DNA from 2 places in the Mycolicibacterium sp. SMGY-1XX genome. Region 1 is predicted to be linked to the other one. Evidence: riboswitches for the same ligand, from Rfam matches in the RefSeq annotation. Region 1 holds a riboswitch; the other holds the start of a gene.
The links. A riboswitch is a leader RNA that binds a small molecule or an ion and turns the genes downstream of it on or off. The one in region 1 is predicted to bind cobalamin.
Positions count from the first base shown of each region.

Region 2: it holds a riboswitch for cobalamin, as region 1 does, so the genes downstream of both, NL241_RS34380 (ABC transporter substrate-binding protein) here and cobN (cobaltochelatase subunit CobN) in region 1, are expected to answer to the same signal.

Region 1 covers NZ_CP101139.1:1,931,251-1,941,344, reverse strand. Annotated here, with positions in the region: gene cobN (cobaltochelatase subunit CobN) at 1-1,748, opposite strand, end outside; cobalamin riboswitch at 1,788-1,927, opposite strand; gene NL241_RS09530 (cytochrome P450) at 2,010-3,449, opposite strand; gene NL241_RS09525 (sugar phosphate isomerase/epimerase and 4-hydroxyphenylpyruvate domain-containing protein) at 3,613-5,457, opposite strand; gene aroQ (type II 3-dehydroquinate dehydratase) at 5,463-5,912, opposite strand; gene pcaDC (bifunctional 3-oxoadipate enol-lactonase/4-carboxymuconolactone decarboxylase PcaDC) at 5,916-7,097, opposite strand; gene NL241_RS09510 (lyase family protein) at 7,094-8,299, opposite strand; gene pcaG (protocatechuate 3,4-dioxygenase subunit alpha) at 8,296-8,865, opposite strand; gene pcaH (protocatechuate 3,4-dioxygenase subunit beta) at 8,862-9,662, opposite strand; gene NL241_RS09495 (MFS transporter) at 9,715-10,094, opposite strand, start outside.
Region 2 covers NZ_CP101139.1:7,192,482-7,202,575, reverse strand. Annotated here, with positions in the region: gene NL241_RS34390 (transglycosylase domain-containing protein) at 1-1,775, shown strand, start outside; partial or broken gene NL241_RS34385 (glycosyltransferase family 87 protein) at 1,790-3,370, shown strand; cobalamin riboswitch at 3,344-3,479, shown strand; gene NL241_RS34380 (ABC transporter substrate-binding protein) at 3,514-4,485, shown strand; gene NL241_RS34375 ((2Fe-2S)-binding protein) at 4,482-5,108, shown strand; gene NL241_RS34370 (FecCD family ABC transporter permease) at 5,129-6,121, shown strand; gene NL241_RS34365 (ABC transporter ATP-binding protein) at 6,118-6,939, shown strand; gene NL241_RS34360 (LacI family DNA-binding transcriptional regulator) at 6,909-7,955, opposite strand; gene NL241_RS34355 (MFS transporter) at 8,039-9,391, opposite strand; gene NL241_RS34350 (CaiB/BaiF CoA transferase family protein) at 9,729-10,094, shown strand, end outside.

The DNA of each region.
Region 1 (10,094 bases):
ATGTCGCCGTAGGTCTCGGCCCGGGCCATCGGCGGGATCAGGTGATCGACGATGGTGGCGTGTGCGCGGCGTTTGGCCTGCGCGCCCTCACCGGGGTCATTGACCAGGAACGGGTAGATCAGCGGGAGACTGCCGATGGTGGCGTCGGTGGCGCAGTCGGCCGACAGCGCGGCGTTCTTGCCGGGCAGCCATTCCATGGACCCGTGCTTGCCCAGGTGCACCACGGCGTGCGCACCGAAACCGTGCTCCAGCCACCGGTATGCGGCCAGGTAGTGGTGACTGGGCGCCATGTCGGGATCGTGGTAGATCGCCACCGGGTTCTCGCCGAAACCGCGTGGCGGCTGGATCATCAGCACGATGTTTCCGGCCCGCAACGCGGCCAGCACGATCTGCCCCGCGTCGTTGACGAAGAGCTTGCCGGGCGCTGGACCCCAGGCTTGTTGCATCTCTCCGCGCAACCCCTCGGGCACGTCAGCGGTCCAGGCGGTGTACTGCTCGGCACTCACCGTCACGTGCGCATCGGTGAGTTGTGTTGTGGTGAGCCACTCTTCGTCCTGACCGCCGGCGGCGATCAGGGTGTGGATCAACCGGTCGCCGGCCTCGGTCTCGTCTTCGATACCGAGCACACCGAAACCGTCGCCGACGTCGTAGCCGTCGGCGGCCAGTCGGCGCAGCAGGCGCACGGTGGAAGCCGGGGTGTCCAGGCCGACGGCGTTGCCGACGCGGGAATGCTTGGTGGGGTACGCCGAGAGCACCAGCGCAAGCTTCTTCTCGCCGTTGGGAACTCGGCGCAACCGGGCGTGGTTGACGGCGATCCCCGCGACCCGGGCGCACCGTTCGGGGTCGGCCACGTAGTGCGGCAGACCGTCTTCGTCGATCTCCTTGAACGAGAACGGCGCGGTGATGATCCGGCCGTCGAACTCGGGGATGGCGATCTGGTTCGCCGAGTCCAGCGGGGTCACGCCGTCGTCGTTGGCGTCCCAGTCCTCGCGGGACGACGTCAGGCACAGGCCCTGCAGCACCGGGATGTCGAGGGCGGCCAGCCGCTCGATGTCCCAGGAGCCGTCGTCACCGCCGGCGCTCACCCCGGCCGGTTTGGACCCGCCGGCGGCGAGCACGGTGACGATCAGCGCGTCCAACGTGCCGAACGCTTGGTAGAGCTCCTCGGGAGCGCTGCGCAGCGACGACGCGAAGATCGGGACACCCACCGCGTCGCCGGTGGCGTCGATGGCATCGGCCAGTGCGTGCGCGAACCCGGCGTTACCGCTGATCTCGTGGGCCCGGTAGTACAGGATGCCGATCCGTGCTGCTCCGTCGGTCTGCTCGGGGCGCTGACCATAACCCCACTCGGGGATCACCGCCGGCGGCTCGAAGCCGTCGCCGCTGAGCAGCACGGTGTCGCAGAGGAACGCGTGCAGTTGCCCGAGGTTGGCCGGGCCGCCTTCGGCGAGATAGGCGTGCGCCTGCGCCGCCAGCCCGATCGGCACCGTCGAGTTCTCCATCAACTCGGGGCTGGGCTGACGCTCACCGCCGAGGACCACCATCGGCAGGCCGCTGGCCCGCAGGGTCTCCAGTTCGGTGCGGATCTCGTCGGAGGACCCGAGCACCCGCATCACCACCACGTCGGCGCCGGCCAACACCGGCTCGAGCGGCTGGCGGGCGGGATTGCCCAGGTTGTAGGCCGCGCCGCTGGCGCGGGCCGAGAGCAAGTCGGTGTCCGAGGTGGACAGCAGGGCAATACGGGTCATGTCATCAGGCATGATCGGCCTCCCCGGGGTTCGCGCCCCTCGCCGTGGATCCTCGCGGCCAGTGTCTGGCTGTGACCACCGGCGGCCTCACGGCGCCGTGGCCTTCACAGTGGCGGAACCGCCCCGGATTCGCACCGGGTTCCTGCTCCACGAGGTGTGTCGCGACCAGCCTAGTGCAGAAGCCTGCCCGAGCCGACCACAGGTGTTCGAGACTGCGGCCACGCCCGCAAAACCCGCCCGAACACCGGTGTCACCGCAGTCTCAACGCTGGGAGCGTCGCCGGCGCAACCCCAGCCGGAAACCCTTCGGCATCAGAGTCAGCCGCTCGGCCACCTGCAGCTCGTAATCCGGGTCGGCGATCAGGTCGTAGCGCCGGATCAGCCAGCCGAGCACCAGCACCGCTTCGTGCAGGGCGAACTGTCGCCCGATGCACGAGCGCTCGCCGGTGCCGAACGGTTTGTACAGGTGCGCCGGCCGGGCGCGCAGGTGTTCGGGGGCGAACCGGTCCGGGTCGAACTCGTCCACCGGCTTCAAGCCGGGCGCGGTCCATTGCGGGGCGCGGTGCAGCGTGGTGGTCAACGCCAACACCCACTCGTTCTTCCCGATGGCGTACCGTCCCGCCAGCACCGTGTCCTCCCGGGCCGACCGGTAGTAGGCGGGCACGGTCGGTTGCAGCCGCAGCGATTCGTCGAGCACACGACGCACATAGCGCAGCTTGGCGATCTGCTCGAATTCCGGTGCGTCGTCTCCCCACACCCTGTCCACTTCATCGCGGGCGCGGGAGAACACGTCGGGATGGGTGGACAGGAAGTAGAGTGCGAAAGACAAAGCACCGGAAGTGGTTTCGTGGCCGGCGACCAGGAAGTTGATCAACTGGTAGCGGATGTTGGCCTCATCGAGTGCGGGCCGGCCGTCGTCTGGAGAGTCCGGGCTGGGTGCCAGCATGATCTCGAGGAGATCATCGTGGTGCCCCAGCCCTTCGGCTCTCCGGCCGGCGATGATGTCGTCAGCGATCCGGTGCATGGCGTCGGCATGCCGGCGCACCTCGCGTTCATAACGATTCGCCACGAACTTCGGCAGGTAGGTGGCCCGGAACACCCCCAGCCGGTCAGCTCCCACCAAACCGGCCACCATGTGCTCCACAAAAGGATGCGGTTGCTCGGAGTGGAACGCGCCGAATGAGTAACCCGCCGCGCAGCGCCCGATGGTTTCCAGCGTCACCCGGGTGGTGTCGGCGGAGACGTCGACGGACTCCCCCGAGTCGGCATGCGCATCCCAGGCGGCGGTCAACTCCGCGGCCGCGTCGAGCATCGTGGGGTGGTAACTCCGCATGGCCGCCTGCGAGAACGCCGGCATCAGCAGCATGTGCGCCTTACGCCAGTTGGGTTCGTCGTTGTGGGCGGTGAACAACCCGTCACCACCCATGACCCGTAGCGCCACCATGTCCGGGCCGAGGTGCTTGCAGAACCGGGTCTCGTCGTTCAGTTCGGTGACCACCTCCGGACCGGCGGCGACCACCCACCGGGCACCCAGAAAGCGGAATTCGAACAGCGGGCCCAGCTTTTGGGCGAGGTCGGAGACGGACTGGGCGGGCTCGTCGCCGCGGAAACTCAGGACGTCGCCGAGCAGGGGCACGCGTCGGGGCGGATGCGGAATCCGGCGGTCCTGGATCGCCCGGCCGCTGCGAATGTGAGTCGTCATGAGCTGTGTCCAATCAAAGCCGGCCGGCACCTGTCGTTCCCCGATTACTGCGGACAGGGTAGTTCGACGTGCCACCGATTTTGATGCTCTCGTTGCTCGAGACTCACTCTGTGCGGCTCACTCCGACAAGACGAACACGATGGGCCGTCCGGCCGTCACCGGATCACCGGGTCGACGGGGCCTTCCCGCGGCGCGCGGCAACGTGTGCGGCCATCCGGATCGGCGCATCGGCGAGGGGACGGCCCCGATAATTGCCGCGGCGCTCGATCAGCTCGAAGTAGACCTGTGAGCCGATCACCGTGGTGTAGGCATGGAAATACTCGCCGTCCGCGCTGCGGTCATAGAGAATGTCGAGTCGCCGCAGTACGTCGACGAACTCGTCGCTCAGGTGCAGCCGAGCCTGAAGGTCGACGTAGTAGTTGTCGGGGATATGCAGGATCGGGGCGTCCGCCGGCAACGCGTTCAGGGTGCCGACGATGTCGTCGGTGGTGAACGCGATGTGCTGGGGCGTCTGAACACCGGGCGTCCACCTACCCCGGCGCAGCACCGGACCATCCAGGGCCATCCCGAAACCGGAGGGGTGGGGTGTCCGAAGCAGATGACTGCGCACCAGCCCGTAGGGGCCTGGATATTCCGCCACCTCGTCGGTTCGCATCCCGAGCACCGAACGGTAGAACAGCACACTCTCGTCGAAGCGGTCGAAGGGCGCCGTGACAGAGATGTGGTCGAGTCCGGTGACACCCGCGCCGACGGCGTCGCCGTACCCGGGCACCGGGTCGAAGTCGCGTCGCCAGTCGAGGCCTCCCCGCCCGGTGGAGACGAAGAACACGGACAGGCCGTCGGGGGCTGCGACGGCCGGCAGATCGGCTTCGCCCGGCCGCACCACACGCGGGAGCGCCGCCACGTTGAGGTGTTCGGCCGCCGCTGCGAACCCCGCGGGGTCCTCGGCGTCGAATGCGACCGCGGCAATGGCCGACGAGTCGTCCTCGGCCGCGTCGGTCGTGACGCTGATGAGAATGGTGGCATCTGCCTGCGTCCACGCCGTGACCTTTTTCGATCGGTGCGTCGACGACCGCTCGAATCCCAATGCCGACAGCGCGTGTTCGGCCACGCCGAGGTCGGTCGGGGTGACACTCAGCTCGACAAACGCTACATCGATCGGTCGTGACGGTCGGCTGCCGTCGAGGCCGGCTTCCAGAGCACCCAGGGAGCGCACCGCATCAATGGCGGTACGCACGGGTGAGGACTGGCGGAAGACGTCGTTGAACACCTCCAGCGACAGGGGGCCGCGGTACCCGGCCGCGAGTACGGCGCCGGTGAAGGCGACAAGGTCGAACGCCCCCTCGCCTGGGAAAAGGCGGTAGTGCCTACTCCACTGCAGCACATCCATGTCCTTGTGCGGTGCATCGGCCAACTGGAGGAAGAAGATCTTCTCACCGGGAACGTCGGCGAGCTCATCCACCGTGGAGGACCTCGACAGGATGTGGAAACTATCCAGGCAGAGACCCACGGCAGCGTGGTCCGCGCGGCGGACCGCCTCCCAGGACCGGGTCCACAGGTCAACGGTGCGCCCCCAGGCCAGCGCCTCGTAGGCGATCCGCATCCCGCGGCGCTCCGCGAGCTCGCCCGCCGCCCGCAGTTGCGTTGCCAACTGGTCCAAGTCGGCGACCGCGTCGTCCGACGCATTGGAGCACACCAGGATCAGGTCGACCCCGAGTTCGGCCATGACGTCGAATTTGCGGTCGAGTCGGCGCAGGTTGCGTTGAAACTGCTCCGGGTCGGTACTGTCGAGATCCCGGAAAGGTTGGTATAGAACGATTTCCAATCCCAGGTTGTCGCACTGCTCCCGGATCTGCTTCGGGCTCGATGTCGACGCGACGAGGTCGGGCTCGAACAGTTCGATCCCCTCGAAACCGGCGTGGGCCGCGGCGATGAGCTTGTCATCCAGAGTTCCCGACAGGCAGACCGTGGCGATGGTCTTCATGTGATGTTGGTGTGTGAGAGTCATTGCCGCTACCTTTCTTTCGCGACGAGGGCGCGGATGGCCCACTCGTAACCCGCGGCGCCCAGGCCGACGATGATCCCGGTAGCAGCAGGTGACACGTACGAGTGATGCCTGAAGGATTCCCGCTGATGGACGTTCGAGATGTGCACTTCGACGACGGGGAGGTCCACACCTCTGATCGCATCGTGCAGCGCAAGCGAACTGTGGGCGAGCGCACCGGGATTGAACACGACTCCACGCAGAGTGCCCTCCCGGTACTCGGCTCCCGCGGCATGGATCCGGTCGATCAACACACCCTCGTGATTGGACTGCAGGAACTCCACGCCGACATCGAGAACGTCGCCGACACTTCGGCAGAGTTCCTCGATGTCGCCCAGGGTGGATGTCCCGTAATACGCGGGTTCACGGGCGCCGAGAAGGTTGAGGTTGGGTCCGTTCAACACGAGAACTCTGGACATCGGCTACGCAGCTCCTCCGCGTGAATCGAAGTCCGACAGCACGTCCGAGGCGATGCGGAACGCGGTGTTGGCGTCGGGGACACCGCAGTAGATGGCTGTCTGCATGATCAGCTCGGCGATCTCGTCGTTGCTCAGGCCGTTGCGTCGGGCAGCACGCAGGTGCATGGCGAACTCCTCGTGGTGGCCGCGCGCGATGAGGGCGGTCAACGTGATCATCGAGCGGCTGCGGCGGTCCAGGCCTGGACGGGTCCAGATGCCACCCCAGGCGTACTCGGTGATCATGCGCTGGAAATCCGCGGTCAGCTCCGTGGTGGCGGCCTGTGCGCGATCGACGTGGGCGTCACCGAGAACCTCGCGTCGCACCGCCATTCCCCTCTGGTACACCTCGTCGACGGTTCTGGCTGCGGCCCGCCACGGCAGTCCCACCCGCTGCGCGATCAACGCGGCCACCCTGTCAGGGGCCTCCGCCGGAGCGAGGTGACCGACCGCCTCCAACACCACCAGTTCACCGTTGGTGACCTCAGATGCGATTCGCTGCAGTGACTCCGGCGGGGTTGGAGTGTCATCGCTGCCCGCGACGGCGAGCACGGGGATGGCGATCTCAGGCAGCCGGTCGACGACGTCGAATGCGGCCAGCGCTTCGCACGCCCGCGCATAGGACTCCGGGTCGGTGTGGCTCAGGCCATCGACGAGTGCTGCAGCAACGCCGGGGCGTTGCTGGGCGAACCCGGGCCCGAACCAGCGCCGGGGGGCGTCGGCAACCAACGCGGCCATGCCCTCGGCGCGTACGGTCGCTGCGCGATCCCGCCAGCCGTCCGGGGTGCCGATGGCCGCGCCGGTACACAGCAGGGTCGCCGTCCCCACCCGATGCGGGACGTCGAGCGCCAATTGCAAACCGACACAGCCGCCCAGGGAATCGCCCGCGTAGTGGAACTGCTCGGCGCCGAAGTGATCGGCGATCTCCACCACCGCGGCCGCCAGTTCGGCGATGGTGAAGGAACCGGCGGGGCCGCTTCGTCCATGCCCGGGCAGATCCCACCCGACCACGCGCGCCTCCGCGGTCAGCGCCTGCGCAACCGCACCCCACAGGATCGCCGCCGAGGTGCCGAGCGAAGGGCCCAGCAGGATCACCGGCCCCTTGTCTGGTCCACCGAAGTCGACGACGCCCAAGGCGGGAATGGTCACGACGGCTCCTCGGAGAGACGCCGGGCGCGGCTCACCGCCGCGTCGATCAACCGGTCTGCGATGCCGGTGTATCGGGGAAGGGCTGTGCGACCGGTCAATTCGGTCATCGCACGTTGCTCGGAGAGCAGGCCCTCGGCGGCGGCGAGGTTGTCGGCGGTCCGCGTCTCGTCGACCTTCAGGCCGGTGACGAGTTCGGAGGTGTGTGCGGCGGCGACGACGGTATGCCGGGCCAGCGTTCTCAGCGTCGCCCATTCCGCGTGCCAGGCGCCGTCGGCGCGTTCATCGACACTCGCGGCCGCCGCCGCGTGCAGAACGGCGCCCAGCGGAGCCGCGGTGAGGGCAGCGCGCCGGATCAGCACCGAGCGGACCGGATTGGCTTTGTGCGGCATGGTCGACGAGCCTCCCCCGCTGCCCTCGGCGAATTCGCCGACTTCCGGGCGGCTGCCCGTCGCGACGTCGGCGGCGATGTGGCCCCAGGCGTCACAGCAGGTCACCAGCGCGTCCCCCATGCGGGTGATCGTCGATCGGGTGGTGTGCCAGGGCGGCGCGGGCGCCAGGCGCAGCTTGTGGGCCAGGGCATCGCTGAGGGCGGTGGCACCGTCGACCGATCCCGACAATTCGGTTGCCGCGGCGAGGGTGCCCACCGCCCCCCCGGCCTGGACGGGGAGCGAGGACACCAGTCCCGCCAGCGGTTCGGCGGCGTCCAGCACGCCCGTGAGCCACCGGGCGATTTTCGCGCCGAGCGTACTGGGCAAGGCGGCCTGGGTCAGCGTACGGGCGAGAGCCCTTGTATCTCGGTACCTTTCGGCGAGGGCGGCCAGGGCACTGGCCTGGGTTGCGCACTCGTCGGTGATCCTGACGAGCACGTCACGCATGCACAGGACCAGTGCCGTGTCGATGACGTCCTGGCTGGTTAGCCCGCGGTGCAGCCAGCGCGCCGTCGCCGGTTCGGACCGCTCTCGCAGCAGTGCGACCAGGGCGCTGACCGGGTTGCCGTCCGCGTCGGCGCGTCGAGCGATCATGTCCGCGTCGTCCCTGACCACAACGCTGCTGAGTGCTGCCCGCGCGTCGCGCGGCGCGATACCCGCGTCGACGAGGCCATCGAGCCACGCCTGCTCGACGGCCACCATGGCGGTGAGGAACGCCCAGTCGCTCATCAGGTCACCCGCGCGGTGGTCTCCCGGCCAGAACAGGTCGGTCATCGGTGATGCCCCGGGTAGCGCAGGAAAACGGTTTCGGGGGCGCCTGGTGCGTCCTGCAGTTGAATGTCGAAATGCAGGCCGCCGGCGTCCCGTCTGGCGATCAGGGTGTCGCGCCGCTCGGGCGGAAGCGAAGCCAGGAGCGGATCGTTCGAAAGATGGTCGCCCGGCACGTATGCGCGCGTGAACAGCCGGTTGAGCAACCCCCGCGCAAACACGGTCACCAGGATGAACGGCGCCGCCCCGGGCTGACACTCTCCCGGAAGGACGGTCGAGAAGCTGTAGCGCCCGTCGTCGCCGGTGCTCGCCCGACCCCACCCGGTGAAGGTGAAGCCGTCCCGGTGGAGCGAACCGGGCGAGGTCGGCACGTCACCGTCGGCGTCGGCCTGCCAGATCTCGATCAGCGCGTCGGGCACCGGCTTGCCGTTACCGTCGGCGACGACACCCGACAGTTGCACGGCCTCCGGCGAACTCGGCGGTACCAGCTCGTTGCCGCGCTCGAACGGCAGCGCATAGCCGAAGAAGGGCCCGACGGTCTGCCCCGGCGTTGCGGTCAGCAGCGTGCTCATGAGTGCTCGCCTCCGTGATCGGGATTCTCCATCGGGGTGCGCATGGCGCCGGTGAGGACGATGTCCCACCGGTACCCGGTGGCCCATTCATGGGTGGTGATGTCGTGGTCGTAGGTGGCCACCAGCCGGTCACGAGCCTTCTGGTCGGTGATCGACTGGTAGATCGGGTCGAGGCCGAACAACGGGTCACCCGGGAAGTACATCTGGGTGACCATCCGCTGAGTGAATTCCGTTCCGAACAAAGAGAAGTGGATATGCGCCGGTCGCCATGCGTTGCGATGGTTCTTCCACGGGTAGGGCCCCGGCTTGATGGTGGTGAACCGGTAGGTGCCGTCGTCATCGGTCAGGCAGCGGCCGACGCCCGTGAAGTTGGGGTCGATGGCGGCGGGGTGCTGATCACGCTTGTGGACGTAGCGCCCCCCGGCATTGGCCTGCCAGATTTCCACGAGCTGCCGTCGCACGGGTCTGCCGTCGCCGTCGAACACGCGGCCGGTGATCACCATGCGCTCACCGATGGGTTCACCGCCGTGCTGGATGGTGAGGTCGGCTTCGAGCGGGCTGACGTCGCGTTCGGAGAAGCAGGGCGCCCACAGTTCGACACCCTCCGGATCGGCGTGGTGCAGGTCTTTGGTCGGGTGGCGCAGCAGACTGCTGCGATACGGCGTGTAGTCCAGTCGGGGCTGTGACTCGTCGACGCCGCCGCGTTCGTACTCGGACGCGATGGTCAGCATCTCCGCGTTGATGGCCCGTTGACTTGCGGTGGCGCTGTCGGGATCGGAGTCGATGTTCGCCGTCAGGTCTTGCACGTTGACACTCCAAAAATGTTGCTGATGGCCAGGATCGAGGAGATCAGTGGTCGACGAGTTCCCGCGCGGAGCCGGGACTCTTGTTGCCCAGCAGCGCGGTCGGCACGTCCTTGGTCTCCTTGGCCGTCAGTGCGGCGGCAGTGGCGATGAGGCACACCACCGCGGTGAAGATGCTGATGACCACCCAACCGCCTTCCTGCACACCGCCGAGTGCGGTGACGATCGCGGGAGCGAAACCGGCGACCAGGAATCCCAACTGAGTACCGATGGCCAGCCCGGAGAACCGCACCTGGGTCGAGAACATCTCACCGTAGAAAGACGGCCATACGGCGTTGGCTGCGGCGTAGCCGAAGGAGAAGGTGGCGATTGCCAGCGCGAACATCAGGACGTCGTTGCCGCCGCTCATGGACAACAGATAGAACG
Region 2 (10,094 bases), 2.0 Mb from region 1:
AGAACGCGCTGGTCGGCGACGCCCGCTCCGGTGTGGGCGGGGTGATCCGCAAGGCCAAGGAGCTGGTCATCTCGACGAAGATGTCCAGCGAATGGTCCAAAGACCAGGTGATGCAGTCGTACCTGAACATCATCTACTTCGGCCGCGGCGCCTACGGTGTCTCGGCGGCCGCCCAGGCTTACTTCAACAAACCCGTCGAGCAGCTCACCGTGGCCGAGGGTGCGCTGCTGGCGGCGCTGATCCAGCGGCCGTCGGGACTGGACCCTGCCGTCGACCTGGAAGGCGCCACCACCCGCTGGAACTGGGTGCTCGACGGCATGGTCGAAATCGGCGCACTGTCCGCCGAGGACCGCGCCGCACAGGTGTTCCCCCCGACCATCCCGCCGGAGCAGGCCGGTTCGGCCAACCAGACCACGGGCCCCAACGGTTTGATCGAGCGGCAGGTCATCCGCGAGCTGCTGGACCTGTTCGACATCGACGAGCAGCAACTCAACACCGAGGGCCTGCAGATCACCACCACCATCGACCCCAAGGCGCAGGCGGCCGCGGAGGAGGCGGTGACCGAGACCCTCGAGGGTCAGGACCCGGACATGCGGTCGGCCGTGGTGTCGGTCGATCCGAAGACCGGCGCGGTCAAGGCCTACTACGGCGGCTCGGATGCCAACGGTTTCGACTTCGCGCAGGCCGGGCTGCCCACCGGCTCGTCGTTCAAGGTGTTCGCACTCGTCGCGGCCCTGGAGCAGGGCAAGGGGCTGGGCTATCAGGTGGACTCGTCACCACTGACCGTCAACGGCATCGAGATCGGCAATGTCGAAGGCAACAGCTGCGGCACCTGCAACATCGCCGAGGCGTTGAAGCGGTCGCTCAACACCAGCTACTACCGCCTGATGCTCGAGCTGGAGAACGGCCCGTCCGACGTCGCCGACGCCGCGCACCGGGCCGGTATCGCCGAGAGCTTCCCCGGTGTCGAGCACACCTTGAGCGAGGACGGCCAGGGCGGGCCGCCGAACAACGGCGTGGTGCTGGGGCAGTACCAGTCCCGGGTCATCGACATGGCCTCGGCGTACGCGACGCTGGCTGACTCCGGCGTCTACCACCGGCCGCACTTCGTGCAGAAGGTGGTCAACGCGCAGGGCCAGGTCCTATTTGACGCCAGCACCCAGGACACCGAGGGTGAGCAGCGCATCGACAAGGCCGTCGCCGACAACGTCACCGCCGCCATGCAACCCATCGCCGGCTATTCCAACGGCCACAACCTGGCCGGCGGCCGCCCGTCGGCCGCGAAGACGGGCACCAATCAGCTCGGCGACACCGGCGCCAACCGCGACGCCTGGATGGTCGGGTTCACCCCGTCCTTGTCGACCGCCGTCTGGGTGGGCACCGTCGACGGCACCAAGCCGCTGGAGAACCAGTGGGGCTCGCCGGTGTACGGCTCGGGCCTGCCGTCGGACATCTGGAAGGCAACGATGGACGGCGCCCTCGAGGGCACCGACGACGAGGAATTCCCGAAGCCGACCGAGATCGGCGGGTACGCCGGGGTGCCTGCCGCTCCGCCACCGCGGCCGACGCAGACCGCGCCGCCGACACCGCAGCCGGGCACGGTGATCCAGCCCAGTATCGAGATCGCGCCGGGTATCACCATCCCGCTGGGTCCGCCGACGACGGTGCCGGCTCCGGTTCCGGGTGGCGCTCCGCCCGTACCGGCCGCGCCGGGCGCTCCGGTGCCCCCGCCGGTCGACCCCAACGCACCGATCGTGCCCCCGCCGCCCCCGTGACGGAATCGGGGGGAGTGTCACCGCAGCGGTTGGCCACCGATACCCGCAGTGCCGACGATCGGGACCTGCCCAGCCGCAACGATGTGATGGTGTCGGCCATGTCCGACGTGGTCGGGGGACCGGTCGGACGGCATGCACTCATCGGCAGGCAGCGGTTGTTCACCCCGCTGCGGGTCATCTTCGTCATCGCCCTGGTGTTCCTCGCGCTGGGGTGGACCACCAAATCGCCGTGTCTGCAGACCGTGGGCACCGGCACCGCCGATCAACGCGTGGCCAACTGGGAGAACCAGCGGGCCTACTACTCGCTCTGTTATTCCGACACCGTGCCGCTCTACACCGCGGAGTTGTTGAGCCAGGGCAAGTTCCCGTACAAATCGAGCTGGCTGGAGACCGACGAGAACGGTCAGCCCCGCACCCAGTACGACGGCACCCAGGCCATCCGTTACATGGAGTATCCGGTGCTCACCGGCGTCTACCAGTACGTGTCGATGGCGCTGGCCAAGACCTATTCGGCGCTGACGCGGGCCGTCACCTGGCCGGTGCTCTCCGGTGTCGCCGAGGTGGTGATGTTCTTCAACATCGCCGCGTTCGGCCTGGCGCTGGCCTGGTTGGCGACGGTGTGGGCCACCGCGATGCTGGCCGGACGCCGCATCTGGGACGCCGCCCTGGTGGCCGGCTCGCCTCTGCTGATCTTCCAGATCTTCACCAATTTCGACGCGCTGGCAACGGCTTTCGCCATGGGTGGGCTGCTGGCGTGGGCGCGCCGAAGACCGGTGCTGGCCGGTGTGCTGATCGGCCTCGGGGTGGCGGCCAAGCTGTATCCGGCGCTGTTGCTCCTGCCGATCGTGCTGCTGGCGGTGCGGTCGGGCCGTCTCGTCGAGGCCGGTAAGACGGTGGCGGCGGCGCTGGCCGCCTGGCTGGTGGTCAACCTGCCGATCATGGTGCTGTTCCCGCAGGGGTGGGCGGAGTTCTTCCGGCTCAACAGCCGCCGCGGTGAGGACATGGACTCGCTGTACAACGTGTTCGGCAGCTTCACCGGCTGGCGGGGTTTCGACACCGAGCTCGGCTTCTGGGAGCCGCCGGCGATTCTCAACAGTGTGGTTGCGCTGTTGTTCGTGTTGTGTTGTGCCGCAATCGCCTACATCGCGCTCACCGCACCCACGCGGCCCCGGCTGGCGCAGTTGGCGTTTCTGGTGGTGGCGGCGTTCCTGCTGACCAACAAGGTGTGGAGCCCGCAGTTCTCGCTGTGGCTGGTTCCGTTGGCGGTGCTCGCGCTCCCGCACCGCAGGATCCTGCTGGCCTGGATGACCATCGACGCCCTGGTGTGGGTGCCGCGCATGCTGTTCCTGTTCGGCGAGCAGAACAAGGGTCTGCCCGAGCAGGCGCTGACCACCACCGTCCTGCTGCGAGACATCGCCGTCATCGGGCTCTGTGTCCTGGTGATCCGGCAGATCTACCGCCCCGCCGACGACCTGGTGCGCTGGCGTGGCCGTATCGACGATCCGTCGGGCGGGGTCTTCGACCGGGCTCCGGACAACCCACCCTCGTGGTTGCCGGACTTCCTCTCAGCTAAAGTCGGTAGCGCCGGTCAACCGATCGGCTCCGATGGACAAGCAGGAAGCCGGTGTGAATCCGGCGCGGTCCCGCCACGGTGACCGGGTAGCGAACCCGGAAGTCCGATACTGCCTCCACCGGATGAGCCTGCCCTGGGACGAGGACATCCCGGATGGAGTCACGCATGACCGTTCGCACACTCTGTGCCATCCTCACCGTTGTAGCGCTTCTCGCCGGCTGCAGTTCGGCAGCTTCGGACACCAAAGCCGAAGCGGCAGAGGGCTTCCCGCTCACCATCGACAACTGCGATGAGGCCGTCACCGTCGACGCGCCGCCGGCCCGGGCGGTCGGCTATTTCCAGCAGTCCACCGAGATCATGCTGGCGCTCGGATTACAGGACTCTGTGGTGGGCAATGTCTACCCGGACAATCCGCCGCTGCCGCAGTACCAGCAGGCCTACGACGACATCCCGTTGATCTCGGACAAGGACGCTTCCTTCGAACAATTGCTGGCGGCGGGCCCGGATTTCGTCTACGGCGGCTACCGCAGCGCGTTCGCCGAGTCGGAGGGCCGCGCCCGCGCTGCGTTCGCCGATGCCGGGATCACCACGTATCTCAGCCCGGAGGCCTGCGCGACGGGCCCGGTCCGGATGGATGACGTCTACGCCGAGATCGAGCGGGTCGCCACGATCTTCGGTGTGCCGGAACGCGCGGAGAGCCTGACGACCGAGATGAAACGCAGCGTCGACGACGCGCGCGCCGGCATCGAGGGCGTGCCACCGCTGAAGGTGTTCGTCTACGACAGTGGCGAGGACTCGGCATTCACCGCCGGCGGCAAGGGAATCGGAACCCAGCTCATCGAATTGGCCGGGGGAACCAACATTTTCGCCGATCTCGACGAGGTGTTCGGCGACGTCTCGTGGGAACAGGTCATCGAACGCAACCCCGATGTCATCGTCATCTATGACTACTTCGGCGCGCCGGGGGTGGAGAACAAGAAGGAGTTCCTGCGGTCGCGGCCGGAGCTGGCCGACGTACCGGCGATCAAGAACAACAGGTTCGCCGACCTGACCCTGCAGGACACGGTGATGGGGGTTCGGGCGCCGTACGCGGTGGGCAAGCTGGCAGCGCAGTTGCATCCGGACCGCTTCCAATGACGTTGGCGGCTGCGCTCACCCGCGCCGCCCGGTTCGGCGGGTACTTCGAAGTCGGACTGGACGGGGCCGTTCCGGAGTTCGACCTCGACAGGACGCTGACGGCGGTGGCCGCCCGGCTCGGTACCGCCGAGTCACGGGTGGCGGTGTCCTCTCTGCAATACGAGTTCGCCGAACGACTGTGGGCGGTGTCGCTGGGGGCGTGGGCTTTCGGCCGCATCGTGCCGGACCTGACCGGGCTGCGGTACGGCGCCGGCGCAGACGGCAGGCTGGTCCTGGGTTTCGCGGACCTGCGCGGCACCGATTGTCTGGGTGCGACCACGGAACAGGTGGCAGAATTGTTGGCGCACAACGTCATCAGCCAGCTCGAAGTCTTCCACGAGACCGTGCGGACCGCCACCAAGATGGCCGATGGTCTGCTGTGGGGCAACGCCGCCACGGCATTGGTGCTCTCGGCGCGGTCAGCCAGCCGGGGCCGGTCCTGCTATGCCGTCGCGTCGGCGTTGTTGGCGCAGCCGCCCCTGCTCGGCCGGGTCATCGGACCGATCACCACCCCCAAGCGGCGGAGCTGTTGCCTGTTCTACCGCACGGCCGCCGGACGCAAGTGTGGGGACTGTCCGCTGTGAACCCGCGGGCTTCCTACCCCATGGTCATGCTGGGCCTGGCCGCCCTTCTGGTCGCCAGCATGGTGCTGGGTCTGGCGATCGGCTCCATCAACGTCCCGCCGGCCGATGTCGCCAAAGCGATTCTGCAACAACCTGTTCCCACGCATCACGCGACCATCGTGCTGCAGGTGCGGGGGCCGCGGGTGCTGCTGGGCGCGGTGGTGGGCGCCGGCCTGGGTGTGGTCGGGATGACCTTGCAGGCGCTGGTACGCAACCCGCTGGCCGATCCGTTCCTGCTCGGGGTCTCCTCCGGTGCTTCGGTGGGCGCGGTGGCGGTCATCCTGACCGGGGTGACGGTGTTCGGGTTCGCCTCGACGTCCGTCGCCGCCTTCCTGGGTGCTCTTGCGGCACTGGGGTTGGTGTACCTGCTGTCCCGCGCCGGTGGCCAGATCACCACCACCCGCCTGGTCCTCGCCGGTGTCGCGGTCGCCTACGTGCTGTCGGCGGTGACCAGCTTGATGCTGATCATGTCGAGCAGCGGCGACCAGGCCCGCCAGGTGTTGACCTGGCTGCTGGGCGGTTTGGGTGGGGCGAACTGGGATTCCCTGTGGCTGCCGCTGTCGGTGGTGTTGATCGGGCTGGCGGTGCTGCTGGCGCAGTCCCGCATCCTCAACGTCCTGCTGGCCGGTGATGAGGCAGCGATGACAATGGGGGTGGACGCCAACCGGTTTCGCGCGCAGGTGTTCGTGGTGACCTCACTGGTCACCGGTGTGCTGGTGGCCGTCAGCGGGCCCATCGGGTTCGTCGGGCTGATCCTGCCCCACGCGGTGCGACTGCTCGTGGGCAGCGACCACCGGCGGGCGCTGCCGGCCACCGCGCTGGCGGGCGCCTCCTTCCTGGTGATCGCCGATATGGCGGCCCGGACGTTGGCGTCACCGCAGGAGATCCCGGTGGGTGTGCTCACCGCGTTGTGCGGTGGGCCGTTCTTCCTCTGGCTCATCCGCCGGGATGCCCGCCGGACGGTGGCCGCGTGAGCGCCGCGCGATTGCGGGCCGACGCGGTGTCGGTGCGCCTCGGCGGCCGCATGGTGGTCGAATCGGTGTCGCTGTCGGCTGAACCGGGCCAGGTCATCGGGGTGGTGGGCCCCAACGGGTGCGGAAAATCCACCCTGTTGCGCGCGCTGGTGGGCATCCTGAAACCCGCCGCCGGGCAGGTGTACGTCGACGGGGTGAAGATCGGTCAGCTGTCCAGCAGGGAGCTCGCCCGCCGGGTGGCCACCGTATTACAAGATGCGGCAGGTGATTTCGATCTGCGCGCCCACGATGTGGTGGCGATGGGCCGCGCCCCGTTCAAGCGGATGTTCCAGCGTGACGACGCAACGGACGCCGCGATCGTCGCGCAGGCGCTCGACCTGGTGGGCGCCGCGCATCTGACGTGGCAGCCGTTCGCGCTGATGTCCGGCGGCGAGCGCCAGCGGGTGCTCATCGCGCGGGCCCTGGCGCAGCACCCGCGTCTGCTGGTGCTCGACGAGCCCACCAACCACCTCGATATCCGGCATCAGTTCGACGCCCTGGCGTTGCCGCGCCGGCTGGGGGTGACGGCCGTCGTCGCGCTGCATGATCTGAACCTGGCCGCGCACTATTGCGATGTCATCCACGTGCTCGATCGCGGGCGTTCGGTGTGTGCGGGCCCACCGGCGGAGGTTCTGACCCCGGAGTTGTTGGCGCAGGTCTACGGTGTCGTCGGCACCGTCGGCCCGCATCCCGTCACCGGTCGGTCCCAGGTGAGTTTCGATCCGGGAGGGTCGGTGGCCGCGACCGGTCAGGCGGTCTCGCGCGCGACAATGCGATAGCCGACGTCGACGGCGGTGGCGTCGACGGCTTCACCGTTGATCCGGGCCAGGAGGAGATCGGCTGCGCGCGAACCGATTTCGTTGACGTCCACACTGACGGTGGTGAGCGCGGGGATGAGGTGGCGGGCTATCTCGAAGTCACCGAAACCGGTGATCGCCAGCTGGTCCGGCACCACCAGGCCCCGTCGCTGGGCAGCCAGCACCGCGGCCGCCGCGAAGACGTCGGAGGCGAACACCACCGCGGAGGTTTCGGGATGGCGTTGCAGCACGGTGTCGAGCAACTCCACCCCGGTGTCCATGGACACCTCCCGGCCGGGCAGGTCCACCACACGCAGGGGTTCATCGGGGAGCAGGGCGCGCATCCCGGCGGTGAATCCTTCGAGCCGCCGGCTGGCCCGGGCGTCACCGGGTCGCAGGATGCCGGCGAATGTCAGTCTGCGATGGCCGTTGTCGACGAGGTAGCGCACCACGTCGATCATCGCGTCGCGGTTGGAGAAGCCGACCAGGGTGTCCAGCGGTTCGGTGTTCCAGTCCCACGTCTCGACCACCGGGGCGCCGTAGTCCCGGAGCAGTCGGGTGGTGAGGTCGGTGTGCAGCGTGCCGACGATCAGGAAACCGTCCGGGCGCCGGGAGATGGCGCCGCGAATCAGGTCCTCCTCGCGCTCCTCCTCGTAATCGGTGTAGCCCACGGTCATCTGGTAACCCGCCGGGCCCAGACGCGCCGCCGCCGCGCGCAGGGTGTCGGAGAAGATCGACGCCGAGATCACCGGGACGATGGCCGCGATGGTGCGGCTGCGATTCGAGGCCAGGTGGCTGGCGGCCAGATTGGGGACGTAGCCGGTCTCTTCGATGGCCCGGTGCACCCGCTGCCGGGTCTCCTCGGATACCCGGTCCGGGCGGCTGAGCACCCGGGACACCGTTTGGGCGGACACGCCCGCGGCCTCACCGACCTCCTGCATCGTGACGGATCGGGTCGAGGAGGCGCCACGAGTGCGCCGCTGGGTGGACCCAGCCACACGGCCCCCTTCGATCGATCGGTCGGCATCCGGTGGTGCCGAAGCGATCGTATCGGTGGGGGCCGTGGCCGGTTGCGGTGAGATCAGCGAGCGCTCACGGTGCTGTCCGTGGCGGTCTCGCCGCCTGCACCCGACGGCGGCGCCGGATCTGCTTCGTAGCCGCTGATGTCGTGATTGGTCTCCGGGGCCTTCCACATCGAGAACGCGGACACCCCGGCCAGGATCGCCACCAGTCCCGCGACCAGCCACGGGCTGCCACCGCTGGCGGCCACCAGCGCGGTGGCGATCAGCGGCAGGGGCCCACCGACCAGCGCCGAGGTGGACTCGCGGGCAGCGGCGATGCCGGAGAAGCGCACCTCGGCGGGGAAGTACTCGGCGTAGAAGGAGGCTTGGACGCCGAAGATCGCACGGTCGGCGATGTGCGCGACGATCACCGCGAGGTAGAGCAGCGCGATGTTGCCGAGGTTGATGATCAGGAAGAACGGTACGACGAACGCGATCAGGAACAGTGCGCCGCCGATCACCACCGGCCGTCGCCCAATCCGGTCTGAGAGGCGGCCCCAGAACACGGTGGCGATGGAGCCGATCAGGCCGCTGAGCATGATGCCCACCAGGGAGGCGACCGTCGGATACCCCAGGGTGTTGATGGCGTACGACAGGGCGAAGGTCTGGAAGATGTAGGTCAGCGAGCCGCCGAAGTTCACCCCCGCGGCGATGAGGACCATCTTCGGGTGCTGGGTGAGCAGTCGGCGCATCGGGGATTCGTCGCGGTTGCGCACCTTCTTCTCGATGCGCTTGTAATCCTCGGTCTCCTCCATCCGCACCCGGATGAACAGAGCGATGATCAGACCAACTGCGCTGAACAGGAACGGGATTCGCCATCCCCAGGACTGGAAGGCATCCTCGGGAAGCAGGGCGAACAGCGCGAACATGCCGGTGGCGAGCATCATGGCTACGTCCACGCCGGCGGCCGGGATGGAGGTGAAGAAGCCGCGGCTGCTGCGGCCGCTCTCACCGGCCACCACCACCGCGCCGCCGTATTCGGCACCGGCGCCGAAGCCCTGGATCATGCGCAGCAGGATCAGCAGCGCGGGTGCCCAGTACCCGATCGCGTCGAAGTTCGGCAGCAGGCCGATCAGGATGGTGCTGACGCCCATGATGGTGACCGTCAGCAGCAGCACCGGTTTGCGGCCGATCCGGTCTCCGAGGTTGCCCAGCACCAGGCCACCCAGCGGCCGGACCACGAAGCCGATCGCGTACGTGGCGAAGGCGATCATGGTGCCCACCGTCGGGCTCACGTCGCCGAAGAACTGTTTGTTGAAGATCAGCACAGCGGCCGAGGAGTACAGGAAGAAGTCGTACCACTCGATCACCGTCCCGGCGGCACTCGCGGAGACGGGGACCCACCGCTTCTTGTCGATCACGCGTCGATTCATCGTTCTGACTTTCTCCGTACGACGGGATGGTTAGCGCTAACTTATGTGAGCGATGACTCGGGACAGTAGTGGTCTGACTCACAGGAGTCAACAGTGGGGGTATCGGATCTCAGGCAACATGCCAGCCGGCGGCGTGCGTGCGGCTCGACTTGAAAGTGTGTGCCATGTCTTTGCTTTCGTGCGTGATCAGCAGGTTCGGGGCAGAAGGAACGGCGTATCAAGCCCTGCGGCCACCGTCGCGAGGCGGCACCGTGCGCCATCACCGTTGCGACAACCGTGATGGCAGCGCTAACATCAGCCACATCCGAATGTGGCGGCAGCCACACGAGCCGAGTCGATGGAGAGCATCACCATGAAAGTGCTGGAGGGCATTCGCGTCCTGGACCTGTCCATTGCCATGGCAGGGCCTCTGGCGGCGCAGAAGCTCGCCGACCTCGGCGCCGACGTCATCAAGGTCGAACCCTTGACAGGGGAGTGGCAGCGGCATGTGGCAGCGGGCGGCGCGCGGGGCAGTCAGGTCAACGCCTCCTTCCTGTCGCTGAACCGCAACAAGCGCTCATTGTCGTTGAACCTCAAGAGCGATGCCGGTCGGGAGGTGCTCTACGAGCTCGTCAAGAGCGCCGACGTTTTTCTGCAGAATTACCGCCCCGGCGTGGCGGCCCGTCTCGGTGTCGACTACCCCACCCTGCGTGACCTCAAGTCG